Regions from separate parts of the Luteibacter sp. HAY1-4A genome, predicted to be linked through region 2. Evidence: riboswitches for the same ligand, from Rfam matches in the RefSeq annotation. Region 2 holds a riboswitch; each other region holds the start of a gene.
The links. A riboswitch is a leader RNA that binds a small molecule or an ion and turns the genes downstream of it on or off. The one in region 2 is predicted to bind cobalamin.

Region 1: it holds a riboswitch for cobalamin, as region 2 does, so the genes downstream of both, ACPYOD_RS17715 (ribonucleoside-diphosphate reductase subunit alpha) here and ACPYOD_RS14250 (TonB-dependent receptor domain-containing protein) in region 2, are expected to answer to the same signal.
Region 3: it holds a riboswitch for cobalamin, as region 2 does, so the genes downstream of both, btuB (TonB-dependent vitamin B12 receptor) here and ACPYOD_RS14250 (TonB-dependent receptor domain-containing protein) in region 2, are expected to answer to the same signal.

The regions. Positions count from the first base shown of each region.
Region 1 is NZ_JBNDHZ010000068.1:9,286-13,905, reverse strand. Features, by position in the region: gene ACPYOD_RS17715 (ribonucleoside-diphosphate reductase subunit alpha) at 1-2,041, opposite strand, end outside; cobalamin riboswitch at 2,194-2,403, opposite strand; gene ACPYOD_RS17710 (response regulator) at 2,567-4,186, shown strand; gene ACPYOD_RS17705 (EamA family transporter) at 4,387-4,620, shown strand, end outside.
Region 2 is NZ_JBNDHZ010000041.1:27,577-32,196, forward strand. Features, by position in the region: gene ACPYOD_RS14245 (TonB-dependent receptor) at 1-2,025, opposite strand, end outside; cobalamin riboswitch at 2,280-2,519, shown strand; gene ACPYOD_RS14250 (TonB-dependent receptor domain-containing protein) at 2,655-4,538, shown strand.
Region 3 is NZ_JBNDHZ010000025.1:23,575-28,194, forward strand. Features, by position in the region: gene ACPYOD_RS10290 (SAM-dependent methyltransferase) at 25-825, opposite strand; partial or broken gene ACPYOD_RS10295 (acyltransferase family protein) at 960-2,036, shown strand; cobalamin riboswitch at 2,060-2,289, shown strand; gene btuB (TonB-dependent vitamin B12 receptor) at 2,370-4,286, shown strand; gene ACPYOD_RS10305 (hypothetical protein) at 4,312-4,620, shown strand, end outside.

The sequences.
Region 1 (4,620 bases), on a different contig from region 2:
TCTCGCGCTTGAACAGGTTCGACACCTGCGGCTCGATGCACTCGTAGCAGCCGGCGATCGACGCGATGGTGGCCGTGGGCGCGATGGCGATCAGCAGCGAGTTGCGCAGGCCTTTCGCCTTGACCTTCTCGCGCAGCTGCGCCCAGCGCCCGTCCTTGTCCGTCGGCGTGGCGGCAGGCCAGTAGTCGAACTGCAACTCGCCGTTCGCGGCGCGGCTCTCGTCGAAGCCGGGATGGGCACCGTCACGCTCCGCGATCTCGTTGGACATCGACAGCGCATGGAAGTAGATCTCTTCCGCGATGCGGGTCGACAGGGCACGCGCCTCGTCCGAGTCGAAGGGCAGGCGCAGCTTGAAGAACACGTCCTGCAGGCCCATGACGCCGAGGCCAACCGGGCGCCACTTCATGTTCGCCGTCTTCGCGGTGGCGATCGGGTAGAAGTTGAGATCGATCACGCGGTTCAGCTGGCGCACCGCGGTGCGCACGGTCGTTGCCAGCTTGTCGTAGTCGAACTGGCCGTCCACCACGTGCCGGGCGAGATTGATCGAGCCGAGGTTGCACACCGCCGTCTCGTTCTCGTTGGTGACCTCGAGAATCTCGGTGCACAGGTTCGACAGGTGGATCACGTTATGCGGCAGCGCCGTCTGGTTGCTGGTGGCGTTGGAGCGATCCTTGAAAGTCATCCAGCCGTTGCCGGTCTGGGCCAGCGACCGCAGCATGCGCGCATAGAGTTCGCGCGCCTTGATGGTCTTGGCGGCCAGTCCGTCCGCTTCCGCCTTCTCGTAGGCGGCATCGAACGCGGGGCCCCAGGTGTCCACGAAGTGCGGCACGATCTTCGGATCGAACAGCGACCAGTCGCCGTCCGCTTCGACGCGGCGCATGAACAGGTCCGGTACCCAGTTGGCCAGGTTGAGGTTGTGCGTGCGGCGGGCGTCGTCGCCGGTGTTCTCGCGCAGTTCCAGGAACTCCTCGATATCGGCGTGCCAGGACTCCAGGTACACGCAGGCGGCACCCTTGCGCTTGCCACCCTGGTTTACCGCGGCCACCGAGGCGTCGAGCGTCTTCAGCCACGGTACCAGCCCGTTGGAATGCCCGTTGGTGCCCTTGATGAGCGAACCGCGCGAACGGATGCGCGAATAGGCCAGCCCGATGCCGCCGGCGAACTTCGACAGCTGGGCCACGTCGCCGTATTTCGCGTAGATCGACTCGAGCGCGTCCTGCGGCGAGTCGAGGAGGAAGCACGACGACAACTGCTCGTGCGCGGTACCGGCATTGAACAGCGTCGGCGAGCTGGCCAGGTACTCCAGCGACGAGAGCATGCGGTACAGCTCCAGCGTTTCGGCGACGTCGTTGCCGCCGAGGGCGCAGGCGATGCGCATGAAGAAGTACTGCGGCGTCTCGATCACGAAGCGCTTCGTCGGATGGCGAAGCAGGTAACGGTCGTACACCGTGCGCAGCCCGAAGTACTCGAAGCGGCGCGACGCGTGGGTATCAATGGCGTCGTTGAGCTTGCGCGCGTTCACTTGCACGAAGTCGCGCAGGCGGTCGTTGAGGATGCCTAGCTCGAAGCCGGTCGCGATCGACTGCGAGAAGGACTGGATGTCCTGCCCCGACACCTCCTTGTCGATGAAGGCGGCGAGCAGGCGCGCGGCGAGCTGGCCGTATTCGGGCTCTTCGGCGGTGAGCGCGGCGGCGGTGCGGATGGACAGCTGGTCCAGTTCCTGCGTGGTGGCGCCGTCGTAGAGTCCGCCGATCGTCTTGAGTGCCACGCGCATCGGGTCGACGGCGTAGAGCCCGTCGGCGCTGCGCGTCACCGCGCGCACGATCTTGTTCACGTCGACGATCTCATGCCCGCCGTTACGCTTGGTCACGCGCATCTGGCCCGGATTGTGCGGGGGCGTGAGGGCGAAGGCCGGCGGCGGGTCGCTACGGTAGCCGGCGACGGGAGGCTTCCCGTTGGTCGCGGTTGCGGTTGCGGTGGGGGTGGCGACGGCGTCGGCCGTCGCGGTGCGCTCGTGCGCTGCGGAATCCATCGTGGTCATGTGTGGCGTGCCCCAGGGCCAGGTTCAAACTCCCGTTCCCTCGGACGGGGCTCGAAGCGGCGGCGACACGGGACGGGCCGGGACGGAGCGCGCAAGGCGGCTCCGGTCCGCGACGCGCCTCCCCGCGGAAGCCGTCACTGCAATCGGCACCGACAAGGCACCGACTGCTGGCAGGTCTTCGGACTCGTGGACGGGGCCCGGAGGCCTTGCCTACCCGTCGCTTCCCAGCCGCGGAGGGCCAGTGCATTGAACGGGGTCGTTTCCACTTACCGCTGCGGGGCAGTTCCGGATTCACACCGGATTCCCTATTAAGTCCGACGGGCAGTCGCGCCTCTCCGGACACCAGCGGGACACACGATATAGGTCCCCGGGGGTGCGGTCAACGCCATATGTAGTGATTCGTCGCAAGTGGCTGATCGGCAGCGCAACAGATCCCCGGCGGCTATTCGTGAAGGCCGTCTACACCAAGGGGGCATCCTTCCGACGATAGAATTCGTGTCCTTCCGGACACCATCCCCGAGGCCGATGCTGCCACCATCCACCGAGCAATCCGCCACGAAGGGCGACGAGATCGTCGAATTCGGCGCGGGATTCACCCAGGACCAGTTGCGCCAGGCGCAGAAGATGGACGCCATCGGCAAGCTCACCGGTGGCGTGGCTCACGATTTCAACAACCTGCTACAGGTCATCAGCGGCAACCTCCAGTTGCTTGCCGCAGACGTGGCGGGGAATCCCCGCGCCGAACGGCGCCTCGCCAACGCCATGGCCGGCGTGGCCCGCGGGTCGAAGCTCGCGGCCCAGCTGCTGGCCTTCGGACGCCGGCAGCCCCTGGCACCCAAGGTGGTGAACATCGGGCGCTTCGTGCGCGAGATGGACGATCTGCTGCGCCGCACCCTCGGCGAAGAGATCGAGGTGGAAACGGTGATCGCCGGCGGGCTGTGGAACACGCTCGTGGACACCAGCAATGTGGAGAACGCGCTGCTGAACCTCGCCATCAACGCGCGCGACGCGATGGAAGGCCGGGGCAAGCTCACCATCGAGGCGGGCAACGCCCTGCTCGACACCACCTATGCTTCCGCGCACGGCGACCTCCGGCCCGGCCAGTACGTCATGATCGCGGTCACCGATACCGGAGGCGGCATCCCGCCGGAGATCATCGACCAGGTATTCGAGCCGTTCTTCACGACGAAGCCCGAAGGCCGGGGGACCGGCCTGGGCCTGTCCATGGTCTACGGCTTCGTGAAGCAATCCGGCGGCCACGTGAAGATCTACAGCGAGCCGGGCCACGGCACCACCGTGAAGCTGTACCTGCCGCGGTCGGTGCAGAGCGAAGATCGTATCGTCGACATCGAGGAAGAAGACCTTCGCGGCGGCGACGAAACCGTGCTGGTGGTGGAGGACGACGACGCCGTCCGCGACACCGTGGTCAGCATGCTCGGCGACCTCGGTTACCGCGTGTTGAAGGCGCGCGACGCGGCCAGCGCGCTGTCGATCATCGAGAGCGGCATCGCCATCGATGTGCTCTTCACCGACGTGGTGATGCCCGGTTCCCTGCGCAGCCCGGAACTGGCCCGCAAGGCCGTCGAGCGTCAACCGGGTATCGCCGTGCTCTTCACCTCGGGATACACCGAGAACGCCATCGTCCACGGCGGCCGTCTGGACGAAGGTGTTGAATTGCTGAGCAAGCCATACACCCGCGACCAGCTCGCCCGCCGCATTCGCCACGTGCTCGCCGAGAAAGCCCGGAAAACCGCCAGCGTCATGGCCGCGGTTCCCGGGCCGCCGGCGGCACGCCCGTTGCGCGTGCTGGTCGTGGAAGACGACACCCTGATCCGCATGTCGATCAGCGAAATGCTGGAGAGCCGTGGCCATGTGGCCTTCGAGGCGGCCGATGGCAAAGAGGCGTTGCGCCTGCACGAAGCGCAGCAGATCGACGTGCTCCTGGCCGACGTGGGCCTGCCCGGAATGAACGGCGTGGACGTAGCGGAGAAGCTGCGCGAGGCGCAGCCGGACCTCCCTGTCCTCTACGCCACCGGCGATCACATGGCGAATGGCGTGCGGCCCGACGAACGCACGGCAATCATCGTGAAGCCCTATGGCGTGATGGACCTGATGGACGCCATCGGCCGGATCGCCCGTCGCTAGCCCGCGAACCTTTGTGAGCCGCTTCGACGGCGACGCAATCTATCCATCCCGTCGTGCTTCCATCCGGTGGAGCACATCGTGATGCAGATCACCTTTTAGGTCTCAACGCATCATTTTTCGGACGAGTCTTATATCGCTCATGCGAATGGCAACCTAGCTTTGCTTCCGATCTGAACGGGAGGTTCGGCGGAAGCCGCAATATGAAGGTTGGCCATCTGCTGCTGGGGATATTGGTTACGGTGATATGGGGAAGCAATTTCTCCGTGATAGAAGTGGGGCTTCGTGACCTCGATCCATTTCTTCTCACGGGGTTACGCTTCACTTTCACGGCGCTCCCATTGATCTTCTTTCTCCGCAGACCGCGCGATGTTTCGGTCAAGGTTCTGGCGACATACGGCGTCCTGTTCGGCGTCGGGCTGTGGTGGGTCGTCAAC
Region 2 (4,620 bases):
ATCCAGCGGGGTGCCGTCTTCGCCGTTGAGGTAACGGCGGGCGCCGAGCTGCGCAGTGCCGGTCGGCTCGCCGTTCGGACCCACGCCCGTGTACGAGTAGTACTCGCTGTAGTACGTGGAGGCCGAAGCGCCGCGGATGGCGACGTTGGACGGGATGGCGAGGTGGTAACGGCCCGCGTTCGCGTAGACCTTGAACGTGGAATCACCGAACACGTCCCAGGTGGCGCCCAGGCGCGGGGCCAGCTGGTGGCGCTGCTTCACGTAGGTGGCGCCGTCGCCGTTGATGTTCTTGAACTGCTCGTTACGCAGGCCGAGGTACACCATCCAGCGATCGGTGACCTGCCAGTGGTCTTCGATGTACTGCGCTTCCTGCTCGGTCTTCACGCCCGCGCCGGTCTGGAACAGACGCTTTTCCACGAAATAGTCGGCGCCCGGGGGCGGCACGATGTCCGGGCGGTTCGGAACGGTACCGGCATCCTGGTACACCCAGCGATAACCGCCTTCGTAGACGTTACCGGCGTAAGACTCGAGGGTCTGGTTGTCCACACCCACGCGCAGGTCGTGGTCGCCGATGCGGTATTCGACGTCGAGGCGATAGCCGTGGGTCTTGTCCTCAGCACCGTCGCCGAGCACGGCGCCGTTGACGAGGCCGCAACCGACGATCGGCGTGCTCACCGAACGGTTGTCCGTGATCCAGGGGCAGTTCGGGTTGGATGCATAGGAGAGATTGCGCTCGTGCACGGTCTTGCTGTGGCCGTACAGGGCGTTGATCGTCAGGTCGTCCGTGATGTAGCCCGTGTACTTGGCGACGTACACATCGCCGCCAGGCGCGGAACCCGGACCCGCGTCGAAGTTCTTGAGGTTGTCGGTACCGATGTACCCACCGCGCGAATGGGTGGCGTAGTTGTACTTGTACACGCTGCGCTCGGTGTTGGTCTTGTCACCGAAGCCGGTCAGTTCGAGCAGGTGGTTGTCGGTGATGTTCCAGTCGATCTTGGCCAGCCACTTGGTGGCCTTCTGCTCCTGGTACGTCTTCTGCGGCGCGGTGACGACGCTGGTGTTCCGGCTGTTGGAACGGGTGAAATCGCCGGCAGCGAACAGGAACAGCTTGTCCTCGATCAGCGGACCGCTGATGTAGCCGGTGTACTGGGTGTCGGTGCTCTTGTTGTCCGACCGCTCCTGATACAGCGTGCCGTTCTTGCGATAGATGTTGCGCGGGTTCTGACGCAGGCCGGCCGGCTGGAAGTACATGCCGACGCCACCCTTCCAGGTGTTGCCGCCGCGCTTGGTCACGATGTTGATCACGCCGCCGGTGGAACGACCGTATTCGGCGCCGTAGCCGCCGGTGAAGATCTGCTGCTGGTCGATCGCGTCGTACGGCAGGCTGGTGAAGCCCAGGCCGGTGAGCGCGTTGGTGACCGCGTAGCCATTGATGTAGTACTGGTTTTCCGACGCCGAGGAGCCGCCGAACGAGGCGACGTTGCCGTAGCGGCTGTCGCCGGAGATGACGCCCGGCGCCAGCAGGGCGGCAGCGGTCACGTCGCGGGCGAGCGGCAGCTTCTGCAGCTGTTCGGAGGTGAGGACGGTGCGCGAGTCGACCTGCGACACGTCGATGGCCGGCAGCACGTTGCCGGTGACCTGCACGCCTTCGAGGTTCTGCGCCTCGGCGCTCGTGGCGCTGGCCGCGCCGGCAAACGAGACGTCCACACCGCCGCCCAGGTTCACCTGGACGTTGTCGCGGGTTTCGGCAACCTGGCCGCCGCGCTCGACGGAGACCTTGTAGCGGCCGACCGGGAGCGAGCTGGCGCGATAACGGCCGTCGGCGTCCACGCCGACATCGCGGGTAAGGCCGGTATCGAGGTTGGTCAGGTGGACGACGGCGCCCTCGGGCTGCGCGACGCGACCGAACACGACACCGGAAGCATTGGACTGAGCGAGCACGGCGCCGCTGGCGAAGCAAAGGGCCAGGGCGGTGCACAAGGCGGACCGGCGGATGACGCCGTTGCGGTGGATGGAACGTTGCATGTGTTTGTCTCCCCAAAGAAACAGCAAAGAGAAGTCCGATACCGAATTGGAAGACGGACCTCTGTTATCGATGGCCGCGATCATGTCCGCTCCACCGTCCTCCCCAGGACGCGTGGAATACCGACATGCCCCCGTGGCGCAAGAACACGCCCCATGCGGCAATCCCTTACGCTTGTAATCGAAATATTTCGCGGTCGTCAAGAGGCTGTTAAGGTTTCAGTTGAAATTTCGTGACAGGGAAGGAACTTGCGGAGTACCATCCGGCCCGTTCGGGTGGCCCTTCGACCTTGGTCGGGGGCTTAAACGGGAAGCCGGTAGGCCCTCTTTCGGGCTGAAGCCGGCGCTGCCCCCGCAACGGTAAGCGGCATCGGGAGGCGCTTCGCGCTTTCTTGCGGCTCCGGCAACAAGCCACTGCGCAAGCGGGAAGGCACCGGTGCCGGCCATCGTCGATGGCTGACGCGAGTCCGGAGACCGGCCCGATGAGCGTCCCGCCCTTTGGCGGGCGTCCCTGTTTCGGTCGATTCGCGGAGGGCGGATCCGGACAGCTGCCGGGTCCGTTCCCGCTCGCCGTTCGCCTTCGTCCTCCGCCGGCCCCGTGCATAGGCCGCGCTGCGGTGAAGGACTCATACGTGTTGAAGAAGACCCTGCTCGCGACGGCCCTGCTGTCGACGACCGCCCTGGCCCATGCGGCCGACGGCCCCGACCGGCTCGACCCCGTCGTGGTCACCGCCAGCCGCTTCGCGACGCCGCTGGACCAGGTGCTCGCGCCCGTCACGGTCATTACCCGCGAGGACATCGACCGCCTGCAGCCGGTCAGCGTCCAGGACCTGCTTGCGGGGCTCCCCGGGGTAGCCCTGTCGAACACGGGAGGCATCGGCCAGCAGACATCGCTTTTCATGCGTGGCACGAACTCGTCGCACACACTCGTCCTGGTCGACGGCGTGCGCGTGGGCACCGTGGGCGCAGGGCTGCCCGCCTACGAACAACTGCCCGTGGAGCAGATCGACCGGATCGAAGTCGTGCGCGGCCCGCGCTCGGCGCTGTACGGCTCGGACGCGATCGGCGGCGTCATCCAGATCTTCACCCGGCACGGCGAGGCGGGCCAGGCACCAGCCCCGACGCTGTCCATCACCAGCGGCAGCCACGGCTACACGGCCGGGCAGGTGGGGCTCTCCGGCGGCACCGCGCACGGCTGGTACAACGCGAGCCTGGGCGGGCAGTACACGTCCGGCATCAACGCCTGCCGCATCGGGGCGGCGGCGGCCTTCGCGGGCTGTTTCACCGACGAGCCCGACCACGACGCGTATCGCACCTATAACGGTGCCCTCTCGGGTGGTTACCGCTGGGACGACGGCACGGAACTCACCGGCAGCTGGCTGCGCAGCAAGGGCGACATCGAATACGACGGCGATTTCCAGAACCTGACGCGCCGGTCGCAACAGGTGGCGGGCGCGAAGCTGGCCTTCGACGCGCTGGCCAACTGGCGGGTATCGCTGTCGGTCGGCCAGAACCAGGATCGCGCCGACAACTACTTGAATGGCGCGAACAAGACCCTCGACTTCGTGAACTACGGCGTGGACAAGGCGCGCGTGGGTTACCTTTATTCCAAGCGCAACCAGGCGTCGTGGCAGAACGACATCGCGCTGTCGAAGGACCAGACGCTGACCGCGGGCGTGGATTTCCAGCAGGAGAAGCTGGAAAGCGACACGGCCTACATCGCGGACTCGCGAAACAACACGGGCGTGTTCGCGCTTTACCGCGGCGTCTTCGGCCCGCACGAGCTCGAACTTTCGGCCCGCCACGACCACAACACCCAGTTCGGCAACCACACGACCGGGTCGGCCGCGTATGGCTTCCGCTTCGACAATGGCATGAAGGTCACCGCCTCATACGGCACGGCGTTCCATGCGCCCACCTTCAACGACGAGTTCTATCCCTATGGCGCGCCGGTGAACCTGTCGCCTGAGAAATCCCGTACGGCGGAAATCGGCCTCAGCGCAGCCCCGGGCGTCTGGAACTGGGCCGTGAACGCGTATCGCACCGACGTGGACGACCTGATCGGGTTCGACGCCAACTTCCTTCCGATCAACGTGAGCACGGCGCGCATCCGCGGCCTGGAGGCCCAGGCAGGCGCCGATGTCGACGGGTGGCACCTGCGCGGCTATCTCACCTTCCAGCAGCCGGAGAACCGCGATGGCGGCGTTCAGGAAGGCAATCTGCTTGCCCGGCGGCCGCGGCGCATCGCGCGCGCCGACATCGACAAGGATCTTGGCGCGCTGACCCTCGGCGGCTCCATCAACGCGGCGGGCTACAGCTACGACGATGCCGCCAATACACGCCGTCTCGGCGGCTACGCCACCGCCGACCTGCGCGCGACGTGGCATGTGGACAGCGACTGGAGCGTGCAGGGTCGCGTGGCCAATGTGGCGAACAAGCGCTACGAGACCGCGGCCTACTACAACCAGTTGGGCCGCACCTACTATCTGACGCTGCGGTATTCGCCGGTCCGTTAACCCTGACGAGAATGCTGGAGGTGCCCACCTGTCATGACAGGTGGGCCATGCCTTACGGCAGGGGCCCCACTAAAGGCACACG
Region 3 (4,620 bases), on a different contig from region 2:
CGCCAGCCGGTTAAGAGGTTTCGTTCAGGTTTCGGCATCCAACGCGGCCAGGCGCCTGCGAACCTCGGGGTCGGGCTGCAGGGGGCGGCATGGCGGCACCGCCAGCGTATCCGCCATGCCAAGGGGCACCCCGGGCAGGGCAGCAAGCGTCACGCGATCGATCCGTGCTTCCTGGAAGGGAAGGGTGGCCGCCCGGTACACCACCACTTCGTGCTCAGGCGCATAGTGCCGGGACAGCACGTCGACAAGCACGGCTATGCGGCGCGCATCGGTTTCGAACCGTCCACCGCTGAGGTCGCCGGCGATGCCGACCTGCCAGAGGATCAGCCACGCGGACGGATCGACCGCGCGGCGGTTGAGCATGAACTGCGTGGCCTCGAAGTGCTGGCAGCCGACCCGGCCCGGATCGACGCCCAGGTCGGCGTACAGGCAATCCTCGGAAGACACCCCCGGTTCCATGCGCGCGGCATAACCCTCTTCGCGCGCGCGTGCGACCGCCTCGTGCGGCGCCTGGGCGAAGACACCCGGATGGCCGTAGAACACGCCGCAGACCCGGCGTCCGGCACGGACCTCGGCGAGCATGGCATCCACCATCTCGCGGTACGTGGCCTGGCGCGGCTTGCCGTCGGCGTAGAAGGCCTGCAGGCTGCGCACGTCGCCATGCATTCGTCGCACCCATTGTTCCACCAAGCCGTCGGAGACGCCGACGAAGACCACGTCGGCCGACTCGATATGGCTGCGCGCCAACGGCGTGAGGTGGGAGCCGAGGGTCATCCCGACGCCCACACAAGTGAGCGAGCCACGCACCGCGTCCGTCATTGTCATACCCCCGCGATTCCCTCCCGGGATCTTACCGGTTCGCGGAGAGACGGACGCATTGCCCGGAAAACGCCACGATCCGCGCCTTGGCGTGTCCCCAGGAGGGCCGAACATCGCGCCACCGACAGGGGAGGACACCGATGCGCAGGACACCAGGACTGGACACGCTCCGCGCCATCGCGATCGTGTGGGTGATGCTGTTCCACAGCGTCTACGTCGGTGGGCTCGGCGACGGGTTCGGTGCCCTCGAGCGATCGGGATGGATGGGCGTGGACCTGTTCTTCGTGCTCAGCGGTTACCTGATCGGTTCGCAAGTGATGAAGTCGCTGCGCGACACGGGCCGCATCGGCGTCGCCGATTTCTATCGACGACGCGTCGTGCGCATCCTGCCGGCGTTCTTCGTCGTGTTCGCGATCTATGCCCTGGCGCCGGACTGGCGCGAAACACCCGGCATGCAGCCGTTGTGGCAATTCCCGACCTTCACCTTCAACCTCCTGTTCGACAACAGCGACAACTACGCCTTCTCGCACGTGTGGTCGCTATGCGTCGAAGAGCATTTCTACCTTGCGTTCCCGTTCCTTGCCTTTGTCCTCATGCGGCGTCCTTCGGCATGGACGTTTGCCGCCGTGTGCGCCGTCGTGGTCGTCGGCGGCATGCTGCTGCGGGCCTGGCTGTGGACGCACGCCGTCGCTCCTGTCCGGGCGAGCGGCGGCAACGATGGGCTGGCATACCTACGGCATCTCTATTACCCGACGTGGTCGCGCCTCGATGGCCTGATGGCCGGCATCGTCCTCGCGGCATGCCGGGTGTACCGGCCGGCGGCGATGGCATGGATGCAGGCACGCGCGGCCGCCGTGCTGGCGATCGGATCGATCCTGCTGGTCGCGTCGCTCGTGCTGTTCGACGGAGCGCGCACGGCATTCTGGCCGTGCGTGATCGGCTACCCGCTGCTCTCGCTGGCGATGGCCGCGTTCGTGGTGGCGGGCAGCGGCGGTACCTGGCTGACGCGGCTCGACATTCCCGGTGCCGGCTGGCTGGCGCGTGCCTCTTACAGCCTCTATCTCAGCCATAAGCTCGTCTTCGCCCTGGTGGAAAGACATCTGGACGGCTATCTGCTGGACCACCGCTACCTGCGTTTCGGCATCTTCGCCGCAGCGACCCTCGCCGGGGGTGCGCTGCTGCACTACACCGTGGAGCGCACGTTCCTGCGGTGGCGTGACCGCCGCGCCCCCGCTTCGGCTACACTGTCGCCGCCCAAGGTGATCCAAGGCGTCAGCGCCGCGGATTGAAACGGGAATCCGGTGACGCGCGCGGTCTCCATGCCGCCGCCATTCCGGAGCTGCCCCCGCAACGGTAGGCGAGCAAGAGGTCGGCATCCAGCCACTGTGCCCATGGGCATGGGAAGGCGCCGTCCGGCAGGCAATCCCTGCGCTCGCAAGCCCGGAGACCGGCCTCGAGGTACACCGGACAGGCGGAGGGCCATGTCGTGGGTGGCCGTCGCCTCTCGCCGCCGGCATCCCGCGTTTCCCTGCACCCGTCCCTCGCCATTCATGCCGCGCGGGTTGGCGCGGTCAGCAGGGAGTCACCACGTGTCGTTTCGTTCTTCCATCCTCGCGGTCGCCATCGCGACGGTTTTCCTCGTGCCGGCCGTGTCGTTCGCGGACGCCACTTCCACCGACATGGATTCGGTAGTGGTTACCGCCAGCCGCACGGAGCAGTCCCTGAACCAGGTACTTGCCGCCTCGACGGTGATCGACCGCGCCGAGATCGAGCGCCTGCAGCCGCGCTCGCTGGCCGACCTGCTGGGCCGCACGCCCGGCGTCTCGATCGCCAACAACGGCGGCCCCGGCAAGGCCACCTCCGTGTTCATGCGCGGCACCGAAGCCGACCACGTACTCGTGCTGGTCGATGGCGTGAAGGTAGGTTCGGCAACGTCCGGGACCGCCGCTTTCCAGGACATCCCCGTCGACCAGATCGAGCGCATCGAGATCGTGCGCGGTCCGTACTCCAGCCTGTACGGCTCCGATGCACTCGGTGGCGTCATCCAGATCTTCACGCGTCACCCGCAAGGCGCCTTCGTGCCGAACTTCTCCGTAGGTGTGGGCAGTTACGACACCTTGCGCGGTTCCGCAGGTTTCGCGGGCCGTGGTACACAGGGCTGGTATTCGGTGGAAGCCAGCCACGACCAGACCGACGGCATCAATGCCTGTCGCGGCAAACCCAGTCCACGTGGCGGCGGTTGCTTCACGTACGAACCGGACAAGGACGGCTACCGCAACAACGCGTTGTCCCTGAAGGGCGGCTGGCGCTTCGACGAGCAATGGGACGCCGACGCGAGCGCCACGCGCACCGAAGGCCGCAATCATTACGACGGCACCAGCAGCAACTTCGCCGAATCGGCAACGCAGGTACTCGGCGGGCGGGTGCGTTACAAGCCGGCACAGGATGTGGTGGTCACAGCCAACCTGGGTCGCAGCGAAGATCTCTCCACGGATTACGAAGACGGCACCTACGCCGATACCTTCAACACGCACCGCGATGTCGCCTCGGTCCAGGCGGACATCGGCCGCGTGTCCGGTGGCGCCGGGCTCACCACGTTGGGCTTCGACTGGCAGCGTGACCGCGTGGTCGGCAATACCGACTACCTCGTCGACGCGCGCCGCAACCACGCGCTGTTCGCGCAGTGGCAGGGCGAATTCGGCGACAGCTCCGTGCAAGGCAGCCTGCGTCGCGACGAGAACAGCCAGTTCGGCGGCAAGACCACCGGCAGCCTCCAGTACGGCTACGCGCTGACGAAGACCCTCCGCGTAACCGGCAGCTACGGCACGGCATTCAAGGCACCCACGTTCAACGACCTGTATTACCCCGAGTACGGCAATCCGGAACTTGGCCCCGAGACCTCGCGCAACTGGGAACTCGGGCTGCGCGGCACGCCGGGCTGGGGCAGCTGGTCGGTCAATGCTTTCCAGAACAAGATCGACAACCTGATCGTCTTCGATTCGAGCCTCAGCGGCCCGCTTTTCCCTTTTGGCGGTGCGAACAACATCGCGCAATCGCGCATCCGTGGCGTCGAACTGGCGGGGGATACGACGCTGGGCGACTGGCGCCTGTCGGGCAACGCCACATGGCTGCAACCGGAGGACGAGAGCGACGGCCCGACGCACGGCAACCTGCTTCCGCGCCGCGCGCGCCGCACGGCGCACATCGATGTGGACCGCAGTTTCGGTCCTTTGAGTCTCGGTGCGAGCGTGTCGGGCTTCAGCTATCGCTACGACGACACCGCGAATGCGAATCGCCTCGGCGGTTACGCCCTCACCGACCTGCGCGCCGCCTATGCCTTCGCGGATGCCTGGAAGGTGGAGCTGTCGGCGAACAACGTGTTCGACCGCCACTACGAGACCGCCCGCTACTTCAACCAGCCCGGCCGCAACTGGCTGCTGACGCTGCGCTACCAGCCGCGTTCCTGATCCGCCCACCCTGGGAGATTCCGCCATGAAACCTCTGTCCCGCCCGATGTTCACCGCCGTCGCCGCGATCTTCGCCATGATCATGATCGCGACCCGTTTCAACCACTTCGGCGATGCCCTGCACCTGCCGGATGCCTCCATGGCGCTGTTCTTCCTCGGCGGTATTTATCTGCGCAAGCACCTGGCCTTCCTTGGCTTCGTCGTCCTTGCGGTGCTGATCGACTGGTATTCGGTGAGCTATGCAGGGGTGAGCGACTTCTGCATCACGATCGCGTATTCGTTCCTGCCTCTCGCCTATGCCGTGCTCTGGTACGCCGGACGCTTGCTTGCGCCG